DNA from 2 places in the Mesorhizobium sp. B2-3-14 genome. Region 1 is predicted to be linked to the other one. Evidence: predicted binding sites of a transcription regulator. Region 1 holds the regulator's gene; the other holds the start of a gene.
The links. Region 1 encodes PhoB, which activates phosphate uptake and scavenging genes when phosphate is short. Its sites were predicted from a motif close to TGTCATNNANCTGTCAT; they were not measured.
Positions count from the first base shown of each region.

Region 2: ppk2 (polyphosphate kinase 2) is a predicted target of PhoB. The motif match lies at 3,100-3,116, and genes of this name have one in related genera.

Region 1 is NZ_VFVP01000003.1:322,965-330,084, forward strand. It holds gene pstS (phosphate ABC transporter substrate-binding protein PstS) at 1-269, shown strand, start outside; gene pstC (phosphate ABC transporter permease subunit PstC) at 336-1,319, shown strand; gene pstA (phosphate ABC transporter permease PstA) at 1,323-2,174, shown strand; gene pstB (phosphate ABC transporter ATP-binding protein PstB) at 2,171-2,974, shown strand; gene phoU (phosphate signaling complex protein PhoU) at 3,000-3,707, shown strand; gene phoB (phosphate regulon transcriptional regulator PhoB) at 3,727-4,416, shown strand; gene FJ950_RS10465 (ROK family protein) at 4,419-5,654, opposite strand; gene xylF (D-xylose ABC transporter substrate-binding protein) at 5,920-6,960, shown strand.
Region 2 is NZ_VFVP01000004.1:250,691-257,810, forward strand. It holds gene hemB (porphobilinogen synthase) at 1-854, shown strand, start outside; partial or broken gene FJ950_RS12990 (glyoxalase superfamily protein) at 1,103-1,213, shown strand; gene FJ950_RS12995 (dihydrofolate reductase family protein) at 1,358-2,002, shown strand; gene ppk2 (polyphosphate kinase 2) at 2,072-2,992, opposite strand; gene FJ950_RS13005 (aldo/keto reductase) at 3,275-4,318, shown strand; gene FJ950_RS13010 (glycosyl transferase family 90) at 4,342-5,313, opposite strand; gene FJ950_RS13015 (glycosyl transferase family 90) at 5,451-6,422, opposite strand; gene FJ950_RS13020 (hypothetical protein) at 6,618-6,764, shown strand; gene FJ950_RS13025 (DUF982 domain-containing protein) at 6,832-7,092, opposite strand.

The DNA of each region.
Region 1 (7,120 bases):
AGAACTTCAACGTCATCATCACCAACGAGCCGGGCGACGCCACCTGGCCGATCGCTGCCTCGACCTGGGTGCTGATCCACAAGACCCCGGACGATGCCGCGGCCACCGGCGAAGCGCTCAAGTTCTTTGCCTGGGCCTACAAGGACGGCAAGGAAACCGCCAAGGCGCTCGACTATGTGTCGATCCCCGATAGCGTCGTCGACCTGATCAAGGCTTCGTGGAAGGCCGACATCAAGGCCGACGGCAAGCCCGTCTACGCCGGCGAGTAATATCTTTCTGGAGGAGCGCCGCCCCGCGGCGCTCCTTTTCAATCAACACAAAGAGCCGAGCTTGACATGAGCGCTGCCCACGAAGCCTTGCCAGCCATTCGAGGTTCACGCGACGCCACCGTCAGACGGTTCGCGTTGACCGATTCGATCTTCCATGGGCTGACCCGCGCCGCCGCCATTCTCGTGCTGGTGCTGCTCGGGGGCGTCGCCGTCTCGCTGTTCGCCGGTTCCTGGCAGGCACTGTCGACCTTCGGCTTCTCCTTTCTGACCACCGAGAGCTGGAATCCCGTCACCGAGAAATTCGGCGCCCTGGCGCCGATCTATGGCACCATCATCACTTCGGCCATCGCCATCCTGATCGCTGTGCCGCTCGGCATCGGCATCGCCATTTTTCTTACCGAGCTTTGCCCGCGTCCGCTTCGGCGCCCGATCGGCATGGCGGTGGAACTGCTGGCCGGCATTCCTTCGATCATCTACGGTATCTGGGGCCTGTTCGTGCTGGCACCGTTCCTGCAGACGACAGTGCAACCTTTCATCATCAACGTGTTCCACGGCATTCCCGGCCTTAACAGCCTGTTCGCCGGGCCTCCTTATGGCATCGGCCTGCTGACCTCGGCGATGATCCTGGCCATCATGATCCTGCCTTTCATCACCTCGATCACCAAGGATGTGTTCGACACGGTGCCGCCGGTGCTGAAGGAGTCCGCCTACGGCATTGGCTGCACGACCTGGGAGGTAACACGCCGGGTCGTCGTCCCCTACACCCGCATCGGCATCATGGGCGGCGTCATGCTTGCGCTCGGCCGTGCACTCGGTGAAACCATGGCGGTCACCTTCGTCATCGGCAACGCCCACCGGATCAGCGCCTCGCTGTTCGCGCCGGCAACGACGATCTCGGCAACCATCGCCAACGAATTCACCGAAGCCGTCGGCGATCTCTACACCTCCTCGTTGGTGGCGCTCGGTCTGATCCTGTTCGTCATCACCTTCCTCATCCTTGCCATCGCCCGCTACATGCTGATGCGCATCGATGCCCGTACCGGAGTCTGACCGATGTCGACAGCCGCATCGCTTCACCAGAGCCGCAAGCGCAAGAACGGTGTGATGATGACGCTCTGCGTCATCGCCGCCGGCATCGGCCTTGCCTGGCTGGCACTGATCCTCGGCGCGCTGCTCTATAAGGGCCTGTCGGGCGTTTCGCTCTCAGTGTTCACGGAAATGACCCCGCCGCCCGGTGATGCCGGTGGCCTGCTCAACGCCATCTACGGCAGCATCGTGATGACCATTATCGGCATCGTCGTCGGCACGCCGATCGGCGTGCTGGCCGGCACCTACATGGCCGAATATGGCCGCTTTTCGAAGCTCACCACCGTGGTGCGCTTTATCAACGACATCCTGCTGTCGGCGCCCTCAATCATCATCGGCCTGTTCGTCTACGAATTGATGGTGCGGCCGATGGGGCATTTCTCGGCCATCGCCGGTGCCGTGGCACTGGCCATCCTGGTCATTCCCGTCGTGGTGCGTACCACCGAGGACATGCTCAACCTTGTGCCGAACGCTTTGCGCGAGGCCGGCACGGCGATTGGCGCGCCGCGCTGGGTGGTGATTCGTTCGGTGGCCTACCGCGCGGCGATGTCCGGCATCGTCACCGGCATATTGCTGGCCATTGCCCGCATTTCCGGCGAGACGGCGCCGCTACTCTTCACAGCGCTCAACAACCAGTTCTGGTCGAGCAATCTCAATGCGCCGATGGCCAGCCTGCCGGTGACCATCTTCCAGTTCGCTCTCAGCCCTTACGAGGAGTGGCAGCAACTGGCGTGGACCGGCGCACTCATAATCACATTGACGGTTCTCGCGCTCAGCATCTTTGCGCGCAGCCTGACCGGACGCAGAGAGGACAAATGAGCCAGATGTTGTCTCCAGACATGACGATTGCGACAGAGGCAGCCGCCAAGGCGAAGATCGAGGTCAAGAACCTCAATTTCTACTACGGCCAGTCGAAGGCGCTGAAAGACATCACCTTGTCGCTGCCCGAGCGCAGCGTGACGGCCTTCATCGGACCGTCGGGTTGCGGAAAGTCGACGCTGCTGCGCGTCTTCAACCGCATCTACGAGCTCTACCCCAAGCAGACCGCCGAGGGTCAGGTGCTGCTCGACGGCCAGAACGTTCTCGACCGCTCGCAGGACCTCAACCTGTTGCGCACCAAGATCGGCATGGTGTTCCAGAAGCCGACGCCGTTCCCGATGTCGATCTATGAGAATATCGCGTTCGGCGTCCGGCTCTATGAGAAGATCGGCAAGGCCGAGATGGACGGCCGTGTCGAGCAGGCGTTGAAACGCGCCGCGCTGTGGAACGAGGTCAAGGACAAGCTCAATGCCAGCGGCCTCAGCCTGTCGGGCGGCCAGCAGCAGCGGCTTTGCATCGCCCGCACCGTGGCGGTCAAGCCGGAGGTCATCCTGCTCGACGAACCGGCCTCGGCGCTCGACCCATTGTCGACCGCCAAGATCGAGGAATTGATCGACGAGTTGCAGGCCGACTACACGATCGTCATCGTCACCCACAACATGCAGCAGGCCGCGCGCGTGTCGAAGCAGACGGCTTTCATGTATCTGGGCGAGCTGGTCGAATTCGACAAAACCGAGAAAATCTTCACGTCGCCTCGCGAGAAGCGCACGCAGGACTACATCACCGGCCGCTTCGGCTGATCTCACGCATACGAGGACCAGGATCATGGCCGAACACACAGTCGCAGCCTTCGACGAGGATCTCGGACAGATCAGCAGGCTGATCAGCGACATGGGCGATCTCGCCGGCACGATGGTCGGCGGCGCCACCAAGGCGCTGCTGAATTCCGACAACGCGCTGGCACAGCGCGTGGTCTCCGACGACGCCATCATGGACGCGCGCCAGCGCGAACTCGATGATCGCGCCATCACCCTGATCGCCAAGCGCCAGCCGATGGCCGACGATCTGCGTCATGTCGTCGGCTCGATCCGCATGGCGGGCGATCTCGAACGCATCGGCGACCTTGCCAAGAACATCGCCAAGCGCGTCGGCTCGGTCGGCCTCACCGCCACGCCGCGCGACCTGTCGCATTCCATCGACTCCATGGCGCAGCTGGTGCTGATCCAGGTGCAGGGCGTCGTCGAGGAATATGCGGCCGGCGATGCCGCCGCCCTCGCCAAGCTCAGGAATGACGACGAACGCATCGACGTCAAATACACTTCGGTCTTCCGCGAACTCCTGACCTACATGATGGAGGATCCCCGCAACATCACGGCTTGCACGCATCTTTTGTTCTGCGCCAAGAATCTCGAACGCATCGGCGACCATGTGACCAACATCGCCGAGAATGCGTATTATGTGCTGACCGGCACGCAACTGCCCGCCAACCGTCCGAAGCAGGACGAGACGGCGATGTCGGTGCCGGCGGCTTGACGGCAGGGATGATCGATCGATGATCGCGCCACGCATCATGGTGGTGGAGGACGAGGAGCCGCTGGGCGTGCTCCTCCGCTACAACCTGGAGTCCGAGGGTTACCAGGTCGAGGTGGTGACACGCGGCGACGAAGCCGAGATACGCCTCCAGGAAAACGTGCCCGACCTCCTGGTGCTCGACTGGATGGTGCCGGCGGTTTCCGGCATCGAACTCTGTCGGCGCCTGCGCATGCGGCCCGAGACGGAGCGATTGCCGATCATCATGCTGACGGCGCGCGGCGAGGAGAGCGACCGCGTGCGCGGCCTCTCGACCGGCGCCGACGACTATCTGGTCAAGCCGTTCTCGACGCCGGAATTCATGGCCCGGGTCAAGGCGCTGCTGCGCCGCGCCAAGCCGGAAGTGCTGTCCAGCGTGCTCAAGGTCGGTGACATCGTGCTCGACCGCGAATCGCACCGGGTCTATCGCAAGAAGAGCGAGATCCGGCTCGGACCGACCGAGTTCCGGCTGCTCGAATTCATGATGCGCCATCCCGGCCGCGTGTTCTCGCGCAGCCAGTTGCTCGACAATGTCTGGGGCGAGACGATCTACATCGACGAGCGCACCGTGGATGTGCATGTCGGCCGCCTGCGCAAGGCGGTCAACAATGGCCGCATGCCCGATGTGATACGCACCATCCGTGGCGCGGGCTACGCAATCCGCGAGGATTGAGATCAGGCCACGTTCTTGCCGGATCTCACCTGCACGCCCGGCGCGAAGATCTCCTGGTCGACGAAGGTGAGCGCGCGCATGGCGCAGCCCTCGCGGATCAGCGGCAATTCGTTCGGCTCTGTATCGAAGGAAATCGACGTCGAATGCTGGCCGCCGGCGGTCTGGGCGATGGCCTCACGCAAGGCCGGCTCGATCAGATCGAAGGCGGCGGCGCTGACGCCGACCATCGCAACCGGCGCCGGATCGATCAGCGCGAACAAGCTGCCAAGGCCATAGCCCAGCGCCTCGCCGGCCTTGCGATAGGCCTCGCGCTCCGGTCCGTCTCTTTCGCGCGCCGTGGCCGCCAATGCGCGCATGTCGGCGTCGCTGACGTCGACCGGTTTGGCGTCCTCACCCATCTGTCCTGCATTACGCCAGATGGCATAGTTGCCGGCATAGGCCTCGACGCAGCCGCGCCGCCCGCAGCGGCAGAGCGCGCCGCCGGGGCGATGGATCATGTGGCCGAACTCGCCGCCTGAGGAATGGGTGCCGGTGAACAGCTCGCCCTTCAGCACCAGGCCCATGCCGATGCCGTGCGAGAGCAGGATGGCGATGAAGTCGTCGCGGTAGCGCTCGGGGTCGCGCCAGCGCAGCGCCACAGCCATCATGTTGCAGTCGTTCTCCATGGTGGCGGGGATGCCGAATTCGGCTTCGAGTATATCGGCGAAGGCAATGTCCGTCTGCGGCGTGATCGGCGACCACAGCATGGCGCGCGCCTCGGTGTCGGTGATGCCCTGGATCGCCAGCGCGATGCGGGCAATGCTGGCGACATCGAGGTCGGGATCCTCGAGGCGGCGCCGGACGATGGCCACGCATTCGCCGATCAGCGCCTCGCGCGACATGGTCAGCGTGTCCAGCCGGCGCTGCTCCTCCGATATCACCTGGCCGGCGTAGTCGATGACGGCGACGGAGAGGAAATTCAGCGACAGCACCACGGTCATGACCGTCGCGGCCTCGGGGTTGAGACAAAGGCCCACCTGCGGCCGGCCGCGTTTCAGTGAGCCGGCCTCGTTCGGCTTGCCTTCGCTCAGGATACCTTCGCCGATCAGGTCGGCTGATATCGCCGATATGGTCGAGTGGCTCAGGGCGGTGGTGGCGGCGATCTCAGTGCGCGAGGGCTGGCCACCCCGGCGCACGGCTCCAATCACCATTGCGCGGTTGCGCCGGCGCAGATCGTCGTGGCGGATTCCGACCGACATGATTTCCCTCCCCGTCGCCGCGGTTCTTGACGCCCCCTCGAACACCTCCGGCACGGGTCGAATACTGGCAGAAGCGGCTGGGGCTGTCATTTATTTATTGCGGGGCTCGAAAAAAGGCTTCCGGCACCTCAAAATCCGTCAGAATCGATGTTGACAGTGTTCCGGCGATGGACCAGTGTTTTTTCGAGGCTCGAAAAAATTAGGGCCTTTGTGCCGGCCTTAGGGCCAGTTTGGTCGCGCCACACGCGGGCGCAGGGAGGATATCATGAAGAGATTCACAGTCGCCATTCTGGCGGGTGTCGCCATGTCGCTGACGCTGGCGTCGGTCGCGCAGGCAAAGGACAAGGTCATCGGCGTGTCGTGGTCCAACTTCCAGGAGGAGCGCTGGAAGACCGACGAGGCGGCCATGAAGAAGGCGATCGAGGCCGCGGGCGACAAGTACATTTCCGCCGATGCGCAGTCCAATCCCGGCAAGCAGCTGACCGATGTCGAGAGCCTGATTTCGCAGGGTGCCAATTCGCTGATCATCCTGGCGCAGGACGCGTCGGCCATCGGCCCGGCGGTACAGAAGGCGCTCGACGAGGGCATTCCGGTCGTCGGCTATGACCGCCTGATCGAGAACAAGGACGTCTTCTACCTGACCTTCGACAACAAGGAAGTTGGCCGCATGCAGGCCCGCGAAGTGTTCAAGGTGAAGCCTGAGGGCAATTACGTCTTCATCAAGGGCTCCGGCGCCGATCCGAATGCCGACTTCCTGTTCTCGGGCTCGATGGAATTGCTGAAGGCGGCCATAGACAGCGGCAAGATCAAGAATGTCGGCGAAGCCTATACGGACGGCTGGCTGCCCGCCAACGCCCAGAAGAACATGGAACAGTTCCTCACCGCCAACGACAACAAGGTGGACGCCGTGGTCGCCGCCAATGACGGCACCGCCGGCGGCGTCGTCGCGGCGCTGACGGCGCAGGGGCTCGCCGGCACCGTGCCGGTCTCCGGCCAGGACGGCGACCACGCCGCGCTCAACCGCATCGCGCTCGGCACCCAGACCGTGTCGGTGTGGAAGGACGCGCGCGAACTCGGCAAGAACGCCGCCGAGATCGCCTCGCAACTCGCCGACGGCAAGAAGATGACCGACATCGCCGGCGTGAAGGACTTCACGACGCCTGGCGGCAACACCGTCAAGTCGCTGTTCCTGACCCCGGTGGCCATCACCAAGGACAATCTCAACCTCGTCATCGACGCCGGCTGGATCAAGAAGGACGAAGTCTGCACGGGCGTTGCCGCGGGCAGCGTCGCGGCCTGCAACTGAGCTTGATCGCCTGAAAAGTCGGAAACGCCGCGGCGTGGAACGGTCAGTGTTCTGAACACTGGCCGTTCCAATTTCCTTGTCTTCGCAATTCCGGACAAAAACCCTTACGCACTTTTCCTGGAATTGCTTCCAAGCCGCGGCGTTTTCCCGACAAGATTTG
Region 2 (7,120 bases), on a different contig from region 1:
GAGAGCCGATTGCCGCCATGCCCGGCGTCTTCCGGCTTTCGGTCGACCTTGCCGTCAAGGAGGCCGAACGGGCGGCCAAGCTCGGCATCCCGGCCCTTGCCACCTTCCCCAACGTCGATCTCGGCCTGCGCGACCAGACGGGTTCCCACATCCTCGACCCTGAAAACATCATCAACCGCGCCACACGCGCCATCAAAGACGCGGTACCCGAGATCGGCATCATCACAGACGCCGCACTCGACCCGTTCACGAGCCATGGCCATGACGGCATCCTGCGCGATGGCATCATCGTCAATGACGAGACCGTCGAACAAGTCGCGGCGGCGGCCGTCATCCAGGCGGCGGCCGGCGCCGACATCATCGCGCCGTCCGACATGATGGACGGCCGTATCGGCGCCATCCGCGACGCGCTCGACGCCAACGGTTTCCAGGACGTGGCGATCATGTCCTACGCCACAAAGTTCGCGTCGGCCTTTTACGGCCCCTATCGCGAGGCGGTCGGCACCGCCGGTCTGCTCAAGGGCGACAAGAAGACCTATTATATCGACCACGCCAATTCGGACGAGGCGGTGCGCGAGGCCGAACAGGACCTCGCCGAGGGCGCAGACATGCTGATGGTCAAGCCCGGCCTGCCCTATCTCGACATCATCCGCCGGCTGAAGGACGAATTCCAGATGCCGACCTTCGCCTACCAGGTCTCGGGCGAATATTCGATGATCAAGGCGGCTGATTCCAATGGCTGGATCGATGGAGAGAAGGCGATGCTGGAATCGTTGCTCGCCTTCAAGCGCGCCGGCTGCGACGGCATCCTGACCTATTTCGCACCCGAAGTGGCTGTGATGCTGAAGGGGTAGCCCGACTTCCCGGGCAAGGCACTTCAGTAGATGTCACCACTCTTTCGACTGGTCGGCGGTTCTATCGAAAACCCGCTGACAAAAACTGGCGGCTGCAGCTATGATGGGAGCGGCCGGCAGCCCGCACCTCGGCCAAGAGGTATGGCGAACGCCTCCTGAGGATGCTTCCTGACCCGTTTCTCCGTCGGGCGAAGGTGTCGGCATTGCGGGCACTGACAAAGGCTTCGCCGTGACCCGAAGAAACGGACATGCTTGCCTATCGCGATGCCAAGACGATGGCGAAAGCCATGCGGGAGGCGCTTGCCGCCCGCAGACTGACGATCAGCCACAGCGAGGCCCTTGAGATCGTCGCGCGCCAACCGACCGGCCAATGAGGCGGCGGCCGTAGCTTGGCGGCAATCGGAAATACCTTTTCCGGCTCGAAAAACCACTTGCAATTCAAAATCAGTTTGCTAGAAGAAACCACTTGCAAAAGACAACTGGTTCTCAAGGAGGAGGTTCTCATGTCCAAACTTCGCGTCAACGCTTTCAGCCTGTCGCTTGACGGCTATGGCGCCGGCCCCGATCAGAGCCTTGAAAATCCGCTCGGTGTCGGCGGACCGGCCCTGCACAAATGGGCTTTCAGCACTCGCACCTTCCGCAAGATGTTTGGCCAGGAAGGCGGCGAGACAGGCGTTGACGAAGACTTTGCGGCGCGCAGCTTCGAGAATGTCGGCGCCTGGATCCTCGGCCGCAACATGTTCGGGCCGATCCGGGGCGAGTGGCCTGACGACAGCTGGAAGGGCTGGTGGGGCGACAATCCGCCCTATCACGTCCCGACCTTCGTGCTGACGCATTACAAGCGCGATCCCATCGTGATGGAAGGCGGCACGACTTTTTATTTCGTAACCGACGGCATCCATTCGGCTCTCGAACAGGCCAAAGCCGCCGCGTCAGGCAAGGATGTGCGGGTCGGCGGCGGCATCTCCACCATCCGGCAGTATCTGCAGGAAAAGCTGATCGACGACATGCACGTGGCGATCTCGCCGGTGCTGCTTGGCAGAGGCGAGAACCTTTTTGCGGGCCTCAACATGCTGAATCTTGGCTACCAGTGCAGCGAACAGGTTGCGACGGCACTGGCCACGCACGTCGTCATCAAACGGGCGTAAGGTGGAGAAACCCTCGACGAAAGCCCATTTCTCCCCGTCACTATACGGGGAGAAAGACAAAACTCTCGCTCAATACTTCTCCGGCACGTAAAGCTCGCGCGGCAGCACCTGGCGCTCGTATTCCGGGTTGAAGACGCGCTCCGGCAGCGTGATCTCCTCGTGCGGCACCTCTTCATACGGCAGCTGCTTGAGCAGATGGTCGATGCAGTTCAGCCGCGCGCGCTTCTTGTCGTTACCCTCGACGATGAACCAGGGCGCCTCGGGAATGTTGGTGCGGGCGAAGGTCTCCTCCTTGGCCTTGGTGTAGTGTTCCCAGCGCACCCGCGACTGCAGGTCCATCGGCGACAGCTTCCACTGTTTCATCGGGTCGTGGATCCGCATCAGGAAGCGCATTTGCTGTTCCTCGTCGGTGATCGAGAACCAATATTTGACCACGGTGATGCCCGAGCGCACCAGCATGCGCTCGAACTCCGGCACGTCATGGAAGAACTCCTCGACCTGCTCGGGGCTGGCAAAACCCATTACCCGTTCGACGCCGGAGCGGTTGTACCAGGAGCGGTCGAGCAAAACGATCTCGCCGCCTGCCGGCAAATGCGGGACATAGCGCTGGAAATACCATTGCGACTTCTCGCGTTCGGTCGGAGCCGGAAGCGCCACGACGCGGCAGATACGCGGATTGAGCCGCTGTGTGATGCGCTTGATGACGCCGCCCTTGCCAGCGGAGTCGCGGCCCTCGAATATCACCACCAGTTTCTTCTTGTGGTAGGCGACCCAGGATTGCAGCTTGATCAATTCGGACTGGAGGCTGATCAGGTCGCGAAAATACTGCATGCGATCGATCGAAGGCGGATGCGAGTTCTTGTAGATCTTGGCGATCTCCATCGAGAGGGCCGGCTCCGACATTTCGAGCTCATAGTCCTCGTCGAGCGTGTCGGCGAGCTCGGCTTCAAGCCAGTCCTTGGCAGGGGAATTCTGTTTCAGCTCGGTCATATCAACTGCTCCGCTTGCAAGCCCTGTCGGTTACCACTGGGCGCTCCAAATTGCTGGCCGGCGGCCGGGAATGGAAACACCTGAGCCGACTTCAATATAGGCCGGCGGTGACGGTTTTATTGCAGCACAGGCGCAATTGCCGACGTTGCAAATTCCGCGATGTCTGATCGATCGACCGTCGTCGCATGGCGACAAGCCGGCCGAATTGTCCTACAAATGCGCGGTCGCCTTCCAGGCCTGCCTTGCCGGCACGCCTCTTCAACAAAATCGTGAGGATCTGACATGGAATACCGCACCCTTGGCCGTTCCGGCCTGAAGGTTTCGACACTGACGCTTGGCACCATGACATTCGGCGGCGCCGGGCCCTTCGCCGCGGTCGGCAACAGCGATCTCGCCGAAGCCAAGCGGATGATCGATATGTGCATCGATGCCGGCATCAACCTCATCGACACCGCCAATGTCTATTCCAACGGCCTCTCCGAAGAGATCATAGGCGAAGCTCTCGGCGGCAAGCGCAAGAACGATGTGCTGATCGCGTCCAAGGCGCGGATGCGGATCGGCAAGGGCCCGAACGACGAGGGCCTGTCGCGCCATCATCTGATCCGTGAATGCGAGAGCAGCCTGAAGCGCTTGAAGACCGATGTCATCGACATCTATTTCGTCCACCAATGGGACGGCCTCACTCCGCTCGAGGAGACCGTTGCCGCCCTCGACAGTTTGGTCAGCCAGGGCAAGGTGCGCTACATCGGCTGCTCCAACTATTCCGGCTGGCAGGTGATGAAGGCGCTTTCCATCAGCGACAGCCGTCACCAGCAACGCTTCGTCACCCAGCAGATCCACTATACGCTGGAAGCGCGCGAGGCCGAGTACGAGCTCTTGCCGATCTCGGTCGACCAGGGGCTGGGCGTTCTGGTTTGGAGTCCGCTCGCCGGCGGCCTGCTGTCGGGCAAATACCGCCGCGACAGCCCGACCGCTCGCCAGCTTGCCGGCTGGTTCGAGCCGCCGATCCGCGACGAGGACCGGCTGTGGCGGATTGTCGATGTGCTGGTCGAGATCGGCAAGGATCATGGCGTCTCGGCGGCGCAGGTGGCGCTTGCCTGGCTGCTCGGCCGCCCTGCCGTCTCCTCGCTGGTGATCGGCGCCCGCAATGACGTCCAGCTCAAGGACAATCTTGCGGCGGCGGCCCTGAAGCTCGGCACCGAAGAACGCCAGCGCCTCGACGCGGTCAGCCGGCCGCCCCTGCTCTACCCCTACTGGCACCAGCAACTGACAGCGAAGGATCGCTTCGGCCCCGCCGATCTGGTTCTCGACCGCAGCGATATCTGATCGGCGTCAGGCCGAGAGCAGAGCTAGCCGCCGATAAACCGCCAGAGTTCGGGATCGGGTTCGATCTGGCCGCCGAGCACGAAATATTTGTAGAGGACGAGCAAGGAGATCGCATGCTCGTCCCGTTCATTGGAGAATTTGCGGCAATAGGCATTGGCTGCGGCGATGATGCGCTCCGCCGCGGCCGGGTGCGCTTCGAAATAGCGCACTTTTTCGCCGAGATCGGCAAAATCCGGGTCGAGCGGCGCATAGTGGACACCGGCCTCGAGCTGGCTCTCGCCGAACCATGTTTCGTAGGTCGGCGGCGGCATCAGACAGAGCGAGTTGGAATTCATGATCCATTTGAGGTTGGTCGCCACGTCATTGCCCTCCAGCGAGACGATGTAGCGATAGCGCAGGTGCTGGCTGATGCTGAGGAAAGGCTTGCTGTACTTAGCCGGTGCGCTGCGCTTGTGCGAACCGGCATCGCAGAACGGCAAGTCGCGCGCGACATCCAGGAACCGTGTCCTGATCGGGTTGTTGAGGTCGCCGCGCCAGACCACGGCAGGGCGCTTGTCGGCGAAGGCGACGGTATCGACGGGCATGTGGAAGTGGCGGAATTTGTTGAACTTCATGACGACGGCATTGCCGTTGTCGGCGCGGATTGGCCGGTCCTTGACGAGGGTCGGCAGCTTGGGCACGCCGATGACATCGCCGAACTTCAGGTCGATGAGCAATGATCGATCGAAATAGCGGGCAAATTCCTTCAGGTCGTAATAGTACATGCTCGGTTCAAACGGTATCTTGTCGATGCGCACAGCATCCGGGCCTGGTGTAAAAGCGTCCTGCAGCTTGTTGTAGTGATTCAGTCGCCGGCGCACGGCCTCGTCCGAGAGCCTGGCCTGCTGCAGGCGGCTGGCCAATCGCCGCCGGAAGATCGCCTGGGGCGCGATATCGCGCATGACGTTCCGCGCATAGTAGAAGACCTTTGCCGTCGTTCGTTGGAGGGTGGCCATGGACTCTTTTGATCAAAGATAAACGCGGTTGAACAAGTGAAGGTCGGGATGGTTCCCGCAGCATGATTGCCCTACCATCCAGCCACGCATTCCGATAGCGCCCGAATGCGGCTGGCGGCCTCGACCGAGCGCCGCAACTAGCCCGTTATGTAGCGCCACACCTCGGCATCCGGTTTGATCTGGCCCGACAGCACGAAGTATTTGTAGAGCACCAGCAGGGAGATCGTCTGCTCGGTCTGTTCGTCGTCGAATGTCCGGCAATAGGCGTTCGCAGCCGCGATGATGCGCTCCGCCTCCGCCGGATTCCGCTCGAAATAGGCGACGTGGTCCTCAAGGTTCGAGAAATCCGCCGCGAGCGGCACATAGTGGACGTTGGCTTCGAGCTGCCGCTCCGCAAACCATGTCTCATAGGTCGGCGGCGGCATCATGCAGAGCGACTTCGAATTCATGATCCATTTGAGATTGGTCGCCACGTCGTTGCCCTCGAGCGAGACGATGTAGCGATAGCGCTGGTGCTGGCTGATGCTGAGAAAAGGCCTGGCGTATTCGGGCGGTGCGTTCGGCTTGTGCGAACCGGCATCGCAGAACGGCAGGTCGCGCACAGCGTTCAGAAATCTTGTCCTGATCGGATTGTTGAGATCACCGCGCCAGACAACGGACGGCAGCTTGTCGGCGAACGACATCGCGTCAGCCGGCATCTGGAAATGACGAAACTTGTCGAGTTTCATGATGATCGCGTTCTTGTCGTCAGCACAGATTGGCCGGTCCTTGACGATCGAAGGCACCTTGGGGACATTCCTGACGTCGCCGAATTCCAGGTCGATGAGCAGGCCGGGATCGAAGTAGCGGGCGAACTCCTTCAGGTCGTAATAGTACATGGTCGGCGTGAAGGGCAGTTTGCCGATGCGCATGGCATCGGCGCTTGGCGCGAAACCATCCTGCAACTTGTTGTAGTAATTCAGCCTGCGGCGCGCCGCCTCACCGGAAAGCCTGGCCCTTTCGAGACGGCCAGCCAGCCGGGCACGAAACAACGCTTGCGGAGCGACATCGCGCGCGACGTTTCTCGCATAATAGAAAATTTTTGCTGCGGTCCGCGAAATTGTGGCCATCGGTCACTGATCAAAACAAACGGGCGGTTCTCAATTCATTGGCGCCCGCATGTCCTACATCATTGTGGCGCCGATCTGGCAAGCGCCCCATCTCTTCGATGCCGCAGCCACGCATTGTCGCTTCGGCTGTTGTGTTTGACGGCTAATGCTCCTAGGCAGGCTCAGGGCCGCAAGGCAGTCACAAAAGGAGCCGACATGGCGCGAGCACCAAACTACGATCAGGAACGCAAGGAGCGCGACCGCCAGAAAGCGGCCAAGAAGGCTGAAAAGCTGGCGGCCAAGGTTGCCGCGCGCGAACGTACGAAGCCTGAAACCGAGACTGAGACCGAAACGAAGGATTAACGGCATCCGGCCCGCTAATGCGGGCCGAGCCTCAAATCCAATTGTCAGCCCAAACCGCGAGCTAATATCAGGCTGGCGCCTTGTCGCTGATGAAGACATCCACTTCCCGCGCCGCGGCGATGAAAGCGCGCCTGGCATTCATCGCCGGCTTGTCGCCGGCGAGCGCGTCGTGACAGGCCTGCAGCGCCGCACGATGCTTGGGGCTGCGCTTGCCGGGCCAGTTGTTGAGGAGGTAATCGGAAGCCTCCCTTGCCGAACGCAAGAGCTGAGTGCTTCCCGCCGTGACGGATTTGACGGTCACAGGTGTTTCAAACCGGTTGTTTTCCATCGCCGCTCTTACGCCATCGGCTTCCTTG